DNA from 3 places in the Sedimentibacter sp. MB35-C1 genome. Region 1 is predicted to be linked to each of the others. Evidence: a T-box and tRNA genes for the amino acid it is inferred to sense, from the RefSeq annotation. Region 1 holds a T-box; the other regions hold tRNA genes.
What was found. A T-box is a leader RNA that pairs with one kind of tRNA and senses whether it is charged. The one in region 1 lies ahead of proS (proline--tRNA ligase), so its partner is inferred to be a tRNA-Pro.

Region 1 (3,251 bases):
CGAATGCCACATCTGCACCGGACTCTGCTCTTACGGCATCAGCGGATAAATTACCAAGGTTTGTCTCTTGAGCTCTTACATGCTCTCTTATACCGTCAAGATATACATCTGTTTTTGCAACAACCTGATCAAATGTTTCCTTATTTTTTGGAATTTATTTCTTCAATAATAGCTGCTAACTCAGGATCAGCTTCAGTGTTTGCAGCAGCTTCAGCCGAAACAAGGCGAGCTGTTTTTTCTATAACTTCGCCGTCCTGAACACTTATATCAACATAGCCAAGATTCTTATCATAATTTCCGGACTGTGCAATCAGTGTATTGTTTACAATCATGCCTTCCTCTAAAAGAGTGTGGCTGTGTCCGTCTATTATTACATCAATTCCATCTACTTCTTGGGCTATTGCCTTGGAAGTAATAACAGAACTTTCATCAAGACCTATGTGTGCAAGAGCTATTATTACATCAGTCTGATCCTTTAATTCTTCAACCATTTCTTTTGAAATTTCAACTGGATCAGCAAATGTCAAACCCTCAACGTTTAACGGGCTGGTTTTATACATGGTTTCCGGAGTGGCTAATCCAAATATTCCTATTTTTACTCCGTCCATTTCTTCAATGGTGTATGGAGTGAAAACTGGTTTTCCTTCTTCATCTAAAACATTGGCACACAGCATGCCGATTCCGGACATATCTCTAAGTTCAAACAATCTTTCTTTTCCATAGTTAAAATCGTGATTGCCGATAGTCATATAATCATACCCTGCGGCTTCTAAAACATTTAAGGCATTTTCACCCTTGCTTATATTAACTATGGGCATTCCGTGGAGAACATCACCGGCATCTAGCACAAGAGTGTTAGGATTTGCTTCTTTGGCCTCTTTAATCAATGCAGCTATTTTAGCAAGGCCCATTACATTATTATAACTGTCTTCTTCAATCCTTCCGTGAATGTCATTAGTGTGGATAATAGTAATAGCAGTAATTCCTGTTTCGTCTGCAAATGCAAAGCTGAAGCTGCTTAGTATTAATAATGCTACTAAGACTAAACTTGTTACTCTTTTTTTCATACTTACTTTCCTCCTAATTATATTATTGTTATGCTTTTACTTATTATAATAATAGTTGGAAACATTTTCAAGCACCTAAAAAATATTATACCCATATAAATATAAGAAAAATATCAAAAATGATTGACAAAACTAAACTTTTTCTATAATATGAGTTATAAATAAATATTTACGATGAAGAGAAGCAGTAGAACTTACATGGCAATAGAGAGAAAACTGATTGGTGAAAGGTTTTTGGCCCTCTGTATATCGAACCCGTCTCGGAGTATTTGGGAGTAACAACCCAAAGGGAAATCCCCTTATTTGAATGAGATGCTGCAAATAATTGCAGCAATTAGAGTGGTACCGCGGAAATCCGCCTCTTGATTTAGAGGCGGTTAATTTTTATACCCTAAATCCATTTTTATTATGGATAACTGAGTAGGGTTACTTCAATAAGTTTCTGATTTACGGGAACTATAGTAATTATATTTTAATGCGAGACTGCAATGTGAAAGGAGAAATTATGGCTAAAAAAGAAAAAGATTTTGTAAAAGAAATAACACCAATGGAAGAAGACTTCAGCAGATGGTACACAGATGTTATACTAAAAAATGAATTAGTGGATTATTCACCAGTTAAAGGGTTCATGGTAATAAGGCCTTACGGATATGCTTTGTGGGAAAGAATACAGGAATTTGCCGACGAAAAATTTAAGGCAACAGGTCATAAAAATATGTATTTTCCTCTGTTGATTCCTGAAAGCTTATTGACAAAGGAAAAAGAGCATGTTGAGGGCTTTGCTCCTGAGGTGGCATGGGTTACTCACGGAGGAAGCCAGAAGCTGGGAGAGAGATTGGTTATCAGACCAACATCAGAGACAATCATATGTCATATGTACGCAAAATGGTTGAATTCATACAGGGATTTACCTTACCTTTATAATCAGTGGTGCAGTGTTGTAAGATGGGAAAAAGCCACAAGACCATTCTTAAGAACTTCGGAATTTTTATGGCAGGAAGGACATACACTTCATGAGACAAATGAAGAGGCTCAGGCTGAAACTCTTCAGATGCTTGATATTTACAGACAGGTGGCGGAAGATCTAATGGCTATACCTGTAATTACAGGACAAAAAAAGCGAGAAAGAAAAATTTGCAGGTGCACATGCTACCTATACCATGGAAGCATTGATGCATGACGGTCAGGCTCTGCAGGCAGGAACTTCTCACAACCTGGGGCAGCATTTTACAAAAGCATTTGATATTAAATTCCAGGGAAGAAACGGACAGGAAGAGCATCCGTATCATACATCATGGGGAATATCAACAAGGCTTATAGGAGGACTTATAATGGTTCACTCTGACAACAGAGGGCTTGTGCTTCCTCCGAAGATGGCTCCGACTCAAGTTGTAATCATTCCTATTGCAATGAACAAAGAAGGAGTTATGGAAAAAGCAAACAATCTGTATGATTCTTTAAAGGCTGCCGGAATAAGAGTCGAGCTTGATGACAACAAGGAAAACTCAACAGGATGGAAATTTAATCAGTATGAAATGAAGGGATATCCAATTCGTATAGAAATAGGTCCGAGAGATATAGAAAACAATCAGGCAGTTGCTGTGAGAAGAGATAAGCTTGAAAAAGAAACATTGTCGCTTGACAATATTGAGGAAACTATTTCATCAATGCTTGATTCAATGCAGGTAGATATGTTTGAAAAAGCTAAGACTCACAGAGAGACACATACTTATGTAGTTGATGACTACGAACAGTATAAAAAAGATCTTCCAAACCGCCCGGGATTTGCAAAAATGATGTGGTGCGGAGACAGAGAGTGCGAAGACAAATTAAAAGATGAAACAGGCGCTTCGATCAGATGCATCCCGTTTGAGCAGGAGAATTTAGGGTGCAAATGCCACATTTGCGGCAAAGAGGCAAAGCATATGATTTACGTTGCCAGAGCATATTAAAATAGAAATCCGGCAATACAGGCCAACTAGCCACTAATAGGGATGTAGCAAAAGAACATATAAAAACAGATCATAACGACTTAAAGAACGGTCGCAAAGATCTGTTTTTTTATTTGATTTTAATATTTAAAAAGTAAATATTATGATATAATGAAAAAAATGTGATTTAACTAATACTGAGACAAAGTTATATTTTTCTGTATTTTAACTTGGGAGGTAGATAACTATAATG
Region 2 (3,251 bases), 1.3 Mb from region 1:
CGAAGAGGACACACCCGTACCCATCTCGAACACGGAAGTTAAGCTCTTCAGCGCTGATGATACTTGGCGGGCAACTGCCTGGGAAAGTAAGACGTCGCCGGGTATGACCTAACCCGATTTTTCAGAGTTCTGTTCTGAAAAATGGCGGTAGGTCATCCGCAACGAATTCCCAAATTTTGCGACGTAAGGAGCAGAAAATTTGGTGAATGAGACTGCGATGTTGTTAGGGCAAAGGCTTTAGATAGTCAGTTCAAAACTTACAAAAACATTATCTGGTGACAATAGCGAAGAGGACACACCCGTACCCATCTCGAACACGGAAGTTAAGCTCTTCAGCGCTGATGATACTTGGCGGGCAACTGCCTGGGAAAGTAAGACGTCGCCGGGTATGACCTAACCGATTTTTCAGAGTTCTGTTCTGAAAAATCGACGGTTGGTCAACCGCAATGAGTTCCAGATTTGCATGAGCGACAGCGAGTAAGCAAATATGTGAAAGAAACTACGATGGCTATAAAGGCCCTATGGTCAAGCGGTTAAGACACCGCCCTCTCACGGCGATAACCCGGGTTCGAATCCCGGTAGGGTCATAGTTTAGGCTTGGCTCAGTTGTAAGAGTGTTTTAAAATCGGAAGAGTTCCCGAGTGGCTAAAGGGGACGGACTGTAAATCCGTTGGCACCGCCTTCATTGGTTCGAATCCAATCTCTTCCACCAATGCGGAAGTGGCTCAGTGGTAGAGCATCGCCTTGCCAAGGCGAGGGTCGCGAGTTCGAATCTCGTCTTCCGCTTCCAATATAAATTTATTTTGCGGGTGTAGCTCAATGGTAGAGCCCCAGCCTTCCAAGCTGGTCGCGAGGGTCCGATTCCCTTCACCCGCTCCAAGTTATGTTTTGGTGGATATGGCCTAGTCGGTTAGGGCGCCAGATTGTGGCTCTGGAGGTCGTGGGTTCGATTCCCACTATTCACCCCAATACTTAACATCGAGGCGCTATAGCCAAGTGGTAAGGCACAGGTCTGCAACACCTAGATCTCCAGTTCAAATCTGGATGGCGCCTCCAAAATTCTTTGCACCCATAGCTCAGTAGGATAGAGCAACGGACTTCTAATCCGTGTGCCGGGGGTTCGAATCCTCCTGGGTGCATTTTATTGGGGTATCGCCAAGCGGTAAGGCACCAGACTCTGACTCTGGCATTCGTGGGTTCAAATCCTACTACCCCAGTTAAAAATTGGGATGTCGCCAAGCGGTAAGGCACTAGACTTTGACTCTAGTATGCGTAGGTTCGAATCCTGCCATCCCAGCCATTTTAATTTATTATGATCCATTAGCTCAGCAGGCAGAGCACTTGACTTTTAATCAAGGTGTCCGGCGTTCGAATCGCCGATGGATCATTCAATATAAATGGAGAAGTACTCAAGTGGCCGAAGAGGCTCCCCTGCTAAGGGAGTAGATCTGACAAGGATGCGAGGGTTCAAATCCCTCCTTCTCCGTTACTACATATTCGGGGCGTAGCGCAGTTTGGTAGCGCATCTGGTTTGGGACCAGAGGGCCGCGGGTTCAAATCCTGCCGCCCCGATACTTAAGACGGGCTTATAGCTCAGGTGGTTAGAGCGCACGCCTGATAAGCGTGAGGTCGATGGTTCGAGTCCATCTAAGCCCACTATACCAAAACAATTTGTTTTGGGCCTTTAGCTCAGTTGGTTAGAGCGCCCGGCTCATAACCGGTAGGTCCAAGGTTCGAGTCCTTGAAGGCCCACTCATGACTCAATTTATGCGACGCAAGGAGCAAAAAAATGGGAAATGAGACCGAATTTGCCCAGATAGCTCAGTCGGTAGAGCAGGAGACTGAAAATCTCCGTGTCCGTGGTTCGATTCCGCGTTTGGGCACCAGAAGCGCAGCTGGAAAATCCGGCTGCTTTTTTACTGCATAATTTGATTAGGATAATTGGATAAAACAAAAGCTGTGAAAAAACACAGCTTTTTTATATTATCAGATTATTTAAGCGTTCTACTTTTACCTTTGATATGACCAAGTACAATTAAGTTGTAGCATCAAAGTAATATTTTGAAAAATAATTCAAATATAATTGTGTATTTTGAAATTATTTTCAGTTTTTGGGAGCAATAAGTTTATTATAGAAATTATTTTATTGAAAACATTTGCACAAGTGAATAGAATATAACAAAATTGCTACTTAGATATATTTATAGAAGAATCTAAATAATTGTCTGGTAGGCAGTATAATGATAGTCGTAATAATAATTAAAAAATATTAGGAGGTTATTGAATGAAGAAAGAAGAATTTTATGAAACTAATTATAGTTTGGATGAAATTGAAATGGACCCTCGATTTATTATTTGTGAAAAAGAAATGAAATTAGTTTTTGGAGTGCAAATTATTTTTACACTAGTTAGTATTATTGCAGCCTACTTGTTAGGCAGTGGAGATCCTAATAATTACAGTTATATTTTAGGATTGCCTACTTGGTGGTTTGCAATAATTGTCATTAGTGTAATATTTACTGGAGTAGTAATTTATATAACTAAATTTAAGTTGGTGGACATGGAATTAAGTGATGAAGTTGAGAATGACGATTTAGCAGTAAAATAATTACTAAACAAATACAACAATATTATTAAAAGGAGACATATAAATGGGTTATGAAATAAGTGCAAGTAGTCGTACAGCAATAATAATTACTTTTGCTATTTATACTTTGGGTATGATTGCAATCGGACTTTATTCAAAAAAAACAATGGATAAAACTGCAGTAGATAAATATGTTGATGAATTTTATACTGGCGGACGTGGTATGGGAGCTATAGTTGTTGCAATGATGGTAGCCGCTGGATTATGTAGTGCTGGAACATTTCTTGGAGGACCTGGTCTTGGTTACTCAGTTGGATTAACATGGGTTTTAGCTGGATTCTCTCAGATATTTATGAATTTTACAGTGTTTGGTGAAATAGGAAAGAAAGTTGGCATAGTTGCTCGAAGGATTAATGCACAATCCTATGTTGATTTATTTGTATCTCGCTATAACAGTAATAAATTTATTGGTGTATTTGCAATACTAGCTGTAATGATGTTTTTAGGCAGTTATGTTGTGGCACAGTTTGTTGGAGGCGCTAGACTGTTTGAATCTATGACGGGCCTTTCATACACATTAGGATTGGTATTATTTGCAGGACTTGTATTAGTTACAGCTGCATTAGGTGGTATAAAAGGAGTAGCAGCTGCAATTGTATTTCAA
Region 3 (3,251 bases), 910 kb from region 1:
AAAATTGAATTATAATAACTATTAATAAATGATAAAAAAACAAATGCTGCAATTGAAAGACTGTATAAGAATCTTTTAGTGGTAAACGCATTATAAACAAGTATGAACGCAGAAACTGCTAAATAGTATTCAAAACATCCACACTCATACGATAATATTCCAATTGCATAAAAAGCAAAAATATAAATTAATACATGCATAATTACACCTCAACATATTTTACCAAATTTTGGGACGTAAATCAAAACTAATTTTGTACAAGCAGGATAGGAGAATTAATGATCATTAACAGCGGAGAAGTAAATTTAATTAACATTAAAGAAAATATACATAACTTATTAAAAAAATCCTTCTTTATTGATATAGAAACAACCGGTCTGTCCAGAGAATATTCTGATATAATTTCAATAACTGTTCTTCTTTATGAAAACAATGGCTATAAAATTACCCAGATATTCTGTGAATATTCAATTGATGAACCTGAAGCATTAAAATACTTTTACGAATTGATTAGTAAAAAGGAGTATATAATCACCTACAATGGAAACAGTTTTGACATTCCATTTTTAATGCGAAAGATGCAAAAATACAATCTTAATATTGATTTGAGTACCTTTACTAAAGTTGATTTATACTATTGGATGAAAAACATTAAAAATAAAATTGAAGTTCAAAATTTGAAATTAAAAACTGCTGAGAAATATTTTAATATTAATAGAAATGACACTCTAGGCGGAGAGGATATCATAACATTATACAAAGCGTACAGAATAGAACCGAGAAAGGAATTTGCGGAATTGATATTACAGCATAATTATGAGGATGTTTTTAATCTTCCTACACTATTCAGCTGCATACTTGATATGTATGATAATATTCTTCATTATGACAACCTTATGGTTAGTATAAACAGCGAGTCCACAAAAATAAAAAAGAATACTTTAATTTGTAAATGCAACATAATAAGCGCGTTAAAAACTAATTATGTAAACACAAACATTAACTTTAGCTTAAAGACCGATTTAGCCTCTCAAACAATGGAATTACATATCCCATTAGATTTTTTTAAAGATGACAAGATTATGGAGTTTTTCTTTATTGATAATGTAAATTATAAGGTACCAAAATACACAGCAATTGAAGGCATAAAAAGAAACCTTCTTCCTATAAAATTTAACGATAAAATCTTTTACACAAACATATCAAATCTAATAAAAACTGTTTTAGACTCTATTTTTAAATAATATTATTAAATAACAAAAAAGGCTTACTTCTTATTGTAAGCCTTTTTATTTGGTGCCCAAACGCGGAATCGAACCACGGACACGGAGATTTTCAGTCTCCTGCTCTACCGACTGAGCTATCTGGGCAAATTCATTATAAACAAATTAAATGTTTTATGAGTGGGCCTTCAAGGACTCGAACCTTGGACCTACCGGTTATGAGCCGGGCGCTCTAACCAACTGAGCTAAAGGCCCAAAACAATATGTTTTGGTACAGTGGGCTTAGATGGACTCGAACCATCGACCTCACGCTTATCAGGCGTGCGCTCTAACCACCTGAGCTATAAGCCCATTTTAAGTATCGGGGCGGCAGGATTTGAACCCGCGGCCCTCTGGTCCCAAACCAGATGCGCTACCAAACTGCGCTACGCCCCGTTGCATAAAAACTATTTTAAACAGGAGTGGCAGGACTCGAACCCACGACACTTGGTTTTGGAGACCAATGTTCTACCGACTGAACTACACTCCTACTATGTAACTTACGGAGAAGGAGGGATTTGAACCCTCGCATCCTTGTCAGATCTACTCCCTTAGCAGGGGAGCCTCTTCGGCCACTTGAGTACTTCTCCATTATGCATAGTTTAATTTGGCGGAGAGGGTGGGATTCGAACCCACGCGGGCTTACACCCAAACGGTTTTCAAGACCGCCTCGTTATGACCACTTCGATACCTCTCCAATGGTGATCCATCGGCGATTCGAACGCCGGACACCTTGATTAAAAGTCAAGTGCTCTGCCTGCTGAGCTAATGGATCATAATAAATTAAATGGCTGGGATGGCAGGATTCGAACCTACGCATACTAGAGTCAAAGTCTAGTGCCTTACCGCTTGGCGACATCCCAATTCTTTATTCTTTGGCTGGGGTAGTAGGATTTGAACCCACGAATGCCAGAGTCAGAGTCTGGTGCCTTACCGCTTGGCGATACCCCACTAAAATGCACCCAGGAGGATTCGAACCCCCGGCACACGGATTAGAAGTCCGTTGCTCTATCCTACTGAGCTATGGGTGCTCAGTAATTTCTAAAAACTACCAAATTTTTAAAAAATTTCTTAAGAATTTGAATAGGTTATATTGGAGCGGGTGAAGGGAATCGGACCCTCGCGACCAGCTTGGAAGGCTGGGGCTCTACCATTGAGCTACACCCGCAAAATAAATTTATGTTGGAGCGGAAGACGAGATTCGAACTCGCGACCCTCGCCTTGGCAAGGCGATGCTCTACCACTGAGCCACTTCCGCAATGGTGGAAGAGATTGGATTCGAACCAATGAAGGCGGTGCCAACGGATTTACAGTCCGTCCCCTTTAGCCACTCGGGAACTCTTCCTTATTTTTTTAATGTTACAAAGCTGGTGGGAGGACTTGAACCCCTAACCTACTGATTACAAGTCAGTTGCTCTACCAATTGAGCTACACCAGCATATATAATTGTTTTACGCCAATAAATTACTTCTTCGACTATACTTCTTTTTTTTAATGGCGACCTGGAAGGGGCTCGAACCCTCGACCTCCAGCGTGACAGGCTGGCATTCTAACCAACTGAACTACCAGGCCGCTTTTGCAGTTAATCACTGCATTTGACCTACCAACACTTTTCAGAAAAATCTGATTAATGAAGTTAGGACTTAAGTGGAAACTATAGGGCTCGAACCTATGACCCCCTGCTTGTAAGGCAGATGCTCTCCCAACTGAGCTAAGCTTCCATATTTTGCAGTCTCATTCACCAATTTTTCTGCTCCTTACGTCACAAAAATTGGGAATTCGTTACATATGACCTACCATCCATTTTTCAGAAAGAAACTCTGAAAAATGGGGTTAGGGCATCATGACCCTACCGGGACTCGAACCCGGGTTATCGCCGTGAAAGGGCGGTGTCTTAACCGCTTGACCATAGGGCCTTATTGTACATTCTCGTTCAAAAATTTTGAACTTGCTGCCAATGACCTACCATCATCTTTTTCCCAATATTAA

Region 2: it encodes a tRNA-Pro, which carries the amino acid that the T-box ahead of proS (proline--tRNA ligase) is inferred to sense. The anticodon was not compared.
Region 3: it encodes a tRNA-Pro, which carries the amino acid that the T-box ahead of proS (proline--tRNA ligase) is inferred to sense. The anticodon was not compared.

Annotation. Positions count from the first base shown of each region.
Region 1 is NZ_CP133188.1:5,933-9,183, reverse strand. It holds gene RBQ61_RS00070 (5'-nucleotidase C-terminal domain-containing protein) at 1-91, opposite strand, end outside; gene RBQ61_RS00065 (bifunctional UDP-sugar hydrolase/5'-nucleotidase) at 141-1,067, opposite strand; T-box leader at 1,233-1,433, shown strand; partial or broken gene proS (proline--tRNA ligase) at 1,573-3,019, shown strand.
Region 2 is NZ_CP133188.1:1,260,604-1,263,854, forward strand. It holds rRNA gene rrf (5S ribosomal RNA) at 1-103, shown strand, start outside; rRNA gene rrf (5S ribosomal RNA) at 272-388, shown strand; tRNA gene RBQ61_RS05780 (tRNA-Glu) at 516-587, shown strand; tRNA gene RBQ61_RS05785 (tRNA-Tyr) at 628-712, shown strand; tRNA gene RBQ61_RS05790 (tRNA-Gly) at 715-786, shown strand; tRNA gene RBQ61_RS05795 (tRNA-Gly) at 806-879, shown strand; tRNA gene RBQ61_RS05800 (tRNA-His) at 892-968, shown strand; tRNA gene RBQ61_RS05805 (tRNA-Cys) at 983-1,056, shown strand; tRNA gene RBQ61_RS05810 (tRNA-Arg) at 1,066-1,139, shown strand; tRNA gene RBQ61_RS05815 (tRNA-Gln) at 1,146-1,217, shown strand; tRNA gene RBQ61_RS05820 (tRNA-Gln) at 1,226-1,300, shown strand; tRNA gene RBQ61_RS05825 (tRNA-Lys) at 1,315-1,387, shown strand; tRNA gene RBQ61_RS05830 (tRNA-Ser) at 1,400-1,486, shown strand; tRNA gene RBQ61_RS05835 (tRNA-Pro) at 1,499-1,572, shown strand; tRNA gene RBQ61_RS05840 (tRNA-Ile) at 1,583-1,656, shown strand; tRNA gene RBQ61_RS05845 (tRNA-Ile) at 1,679-1,752, shown strand; tRNA gene RBQ61_RS05850 (tRNA-Phe) at 1,811-1,886, shown strand; gene RBQ61_RS05855 (YhdT family protein) at 2,285-2,608, shown strand; gene panF (sodium/pantothenate symporter) at 2,652-3,251, shown strand, end outside.
Region 3 is NZ_CP133188.1:2,717,193-2,720,443, forward strand. It holds gene RBQ61_RS12980 (DNA internalization-related competence protein ComEC/Rec2) at 1-200, opposite strand, end outside; gene RBQ61_RS12985 (ribonuclease H-like domain-containing protein) at 279-1,244, shown strand; tRNA gene RBQ61_RS12990 (tRNA-Phe) at 1,295-1,370, opposite strand; tRNA gene RBQ61_RS12995 (tRNA-Ile) at 1,405-1,478, opposite strand; tRNA gene RBQ61_RS13000 (tRNA-Ile) at 1,501-1,574, opposite strand; tRNA gene RBQ61_RS13005 (tRNA-Pro) at 1,585-1,658, opposite strand; tRNA gene RBQ61_RS13010 (tRNA-Trp) at 1,680-1,752, opposite strand; tRNA gene RBQ61_RS13015 (tRNA-Ser) at 1,766-1,852, opposite strand; tRNA gene RBQ61_RS13020 (tRNA-Ser) at 1,871-1,959, opposite strand; tRNA gene RBQ61_RS13025 (tRNA-Lys) at 1,962-2,037, opposite strand; tRNA gene RBQ61_RS13030 (tRNA-Gln) at 2,051-2,125, opposite strand; tRNA gene RBQ61_RS13035 (tRNA-Gln) at 2,139-2,213, opposite strand; tRNA gene RBQ61_RS13040 (tRNA-Arg) at 2,220-2,293, opposite strand; tRNA gene RBQ61_RS13045 (tRNA-Gly) at 2,357-2,430, opposite strand; tRNA gene RBQ61_RS13050 (tRNA-Gly) at 2,446-2,520, opposite strand; tRNA gene RBQ61_RS13055 (tRNA-Tyr) at 2,523-2,607, opposite strand; tRNA gene RBQ61_RS13060 (tRNA-Thr) at 2,628-2,700, opposite strand; tRNA gene RBQ61_RS13065 (tRNA-Asp) at 2,758-2,834, opposite strand; tRNA gene RBQ61_RS13070 (tRNA-Val) at 2,911-2,983, opposite strand; tRNA gene RBQ61_RS13075 (tRNA-Glu) at 3,107-3,178, opposite strand.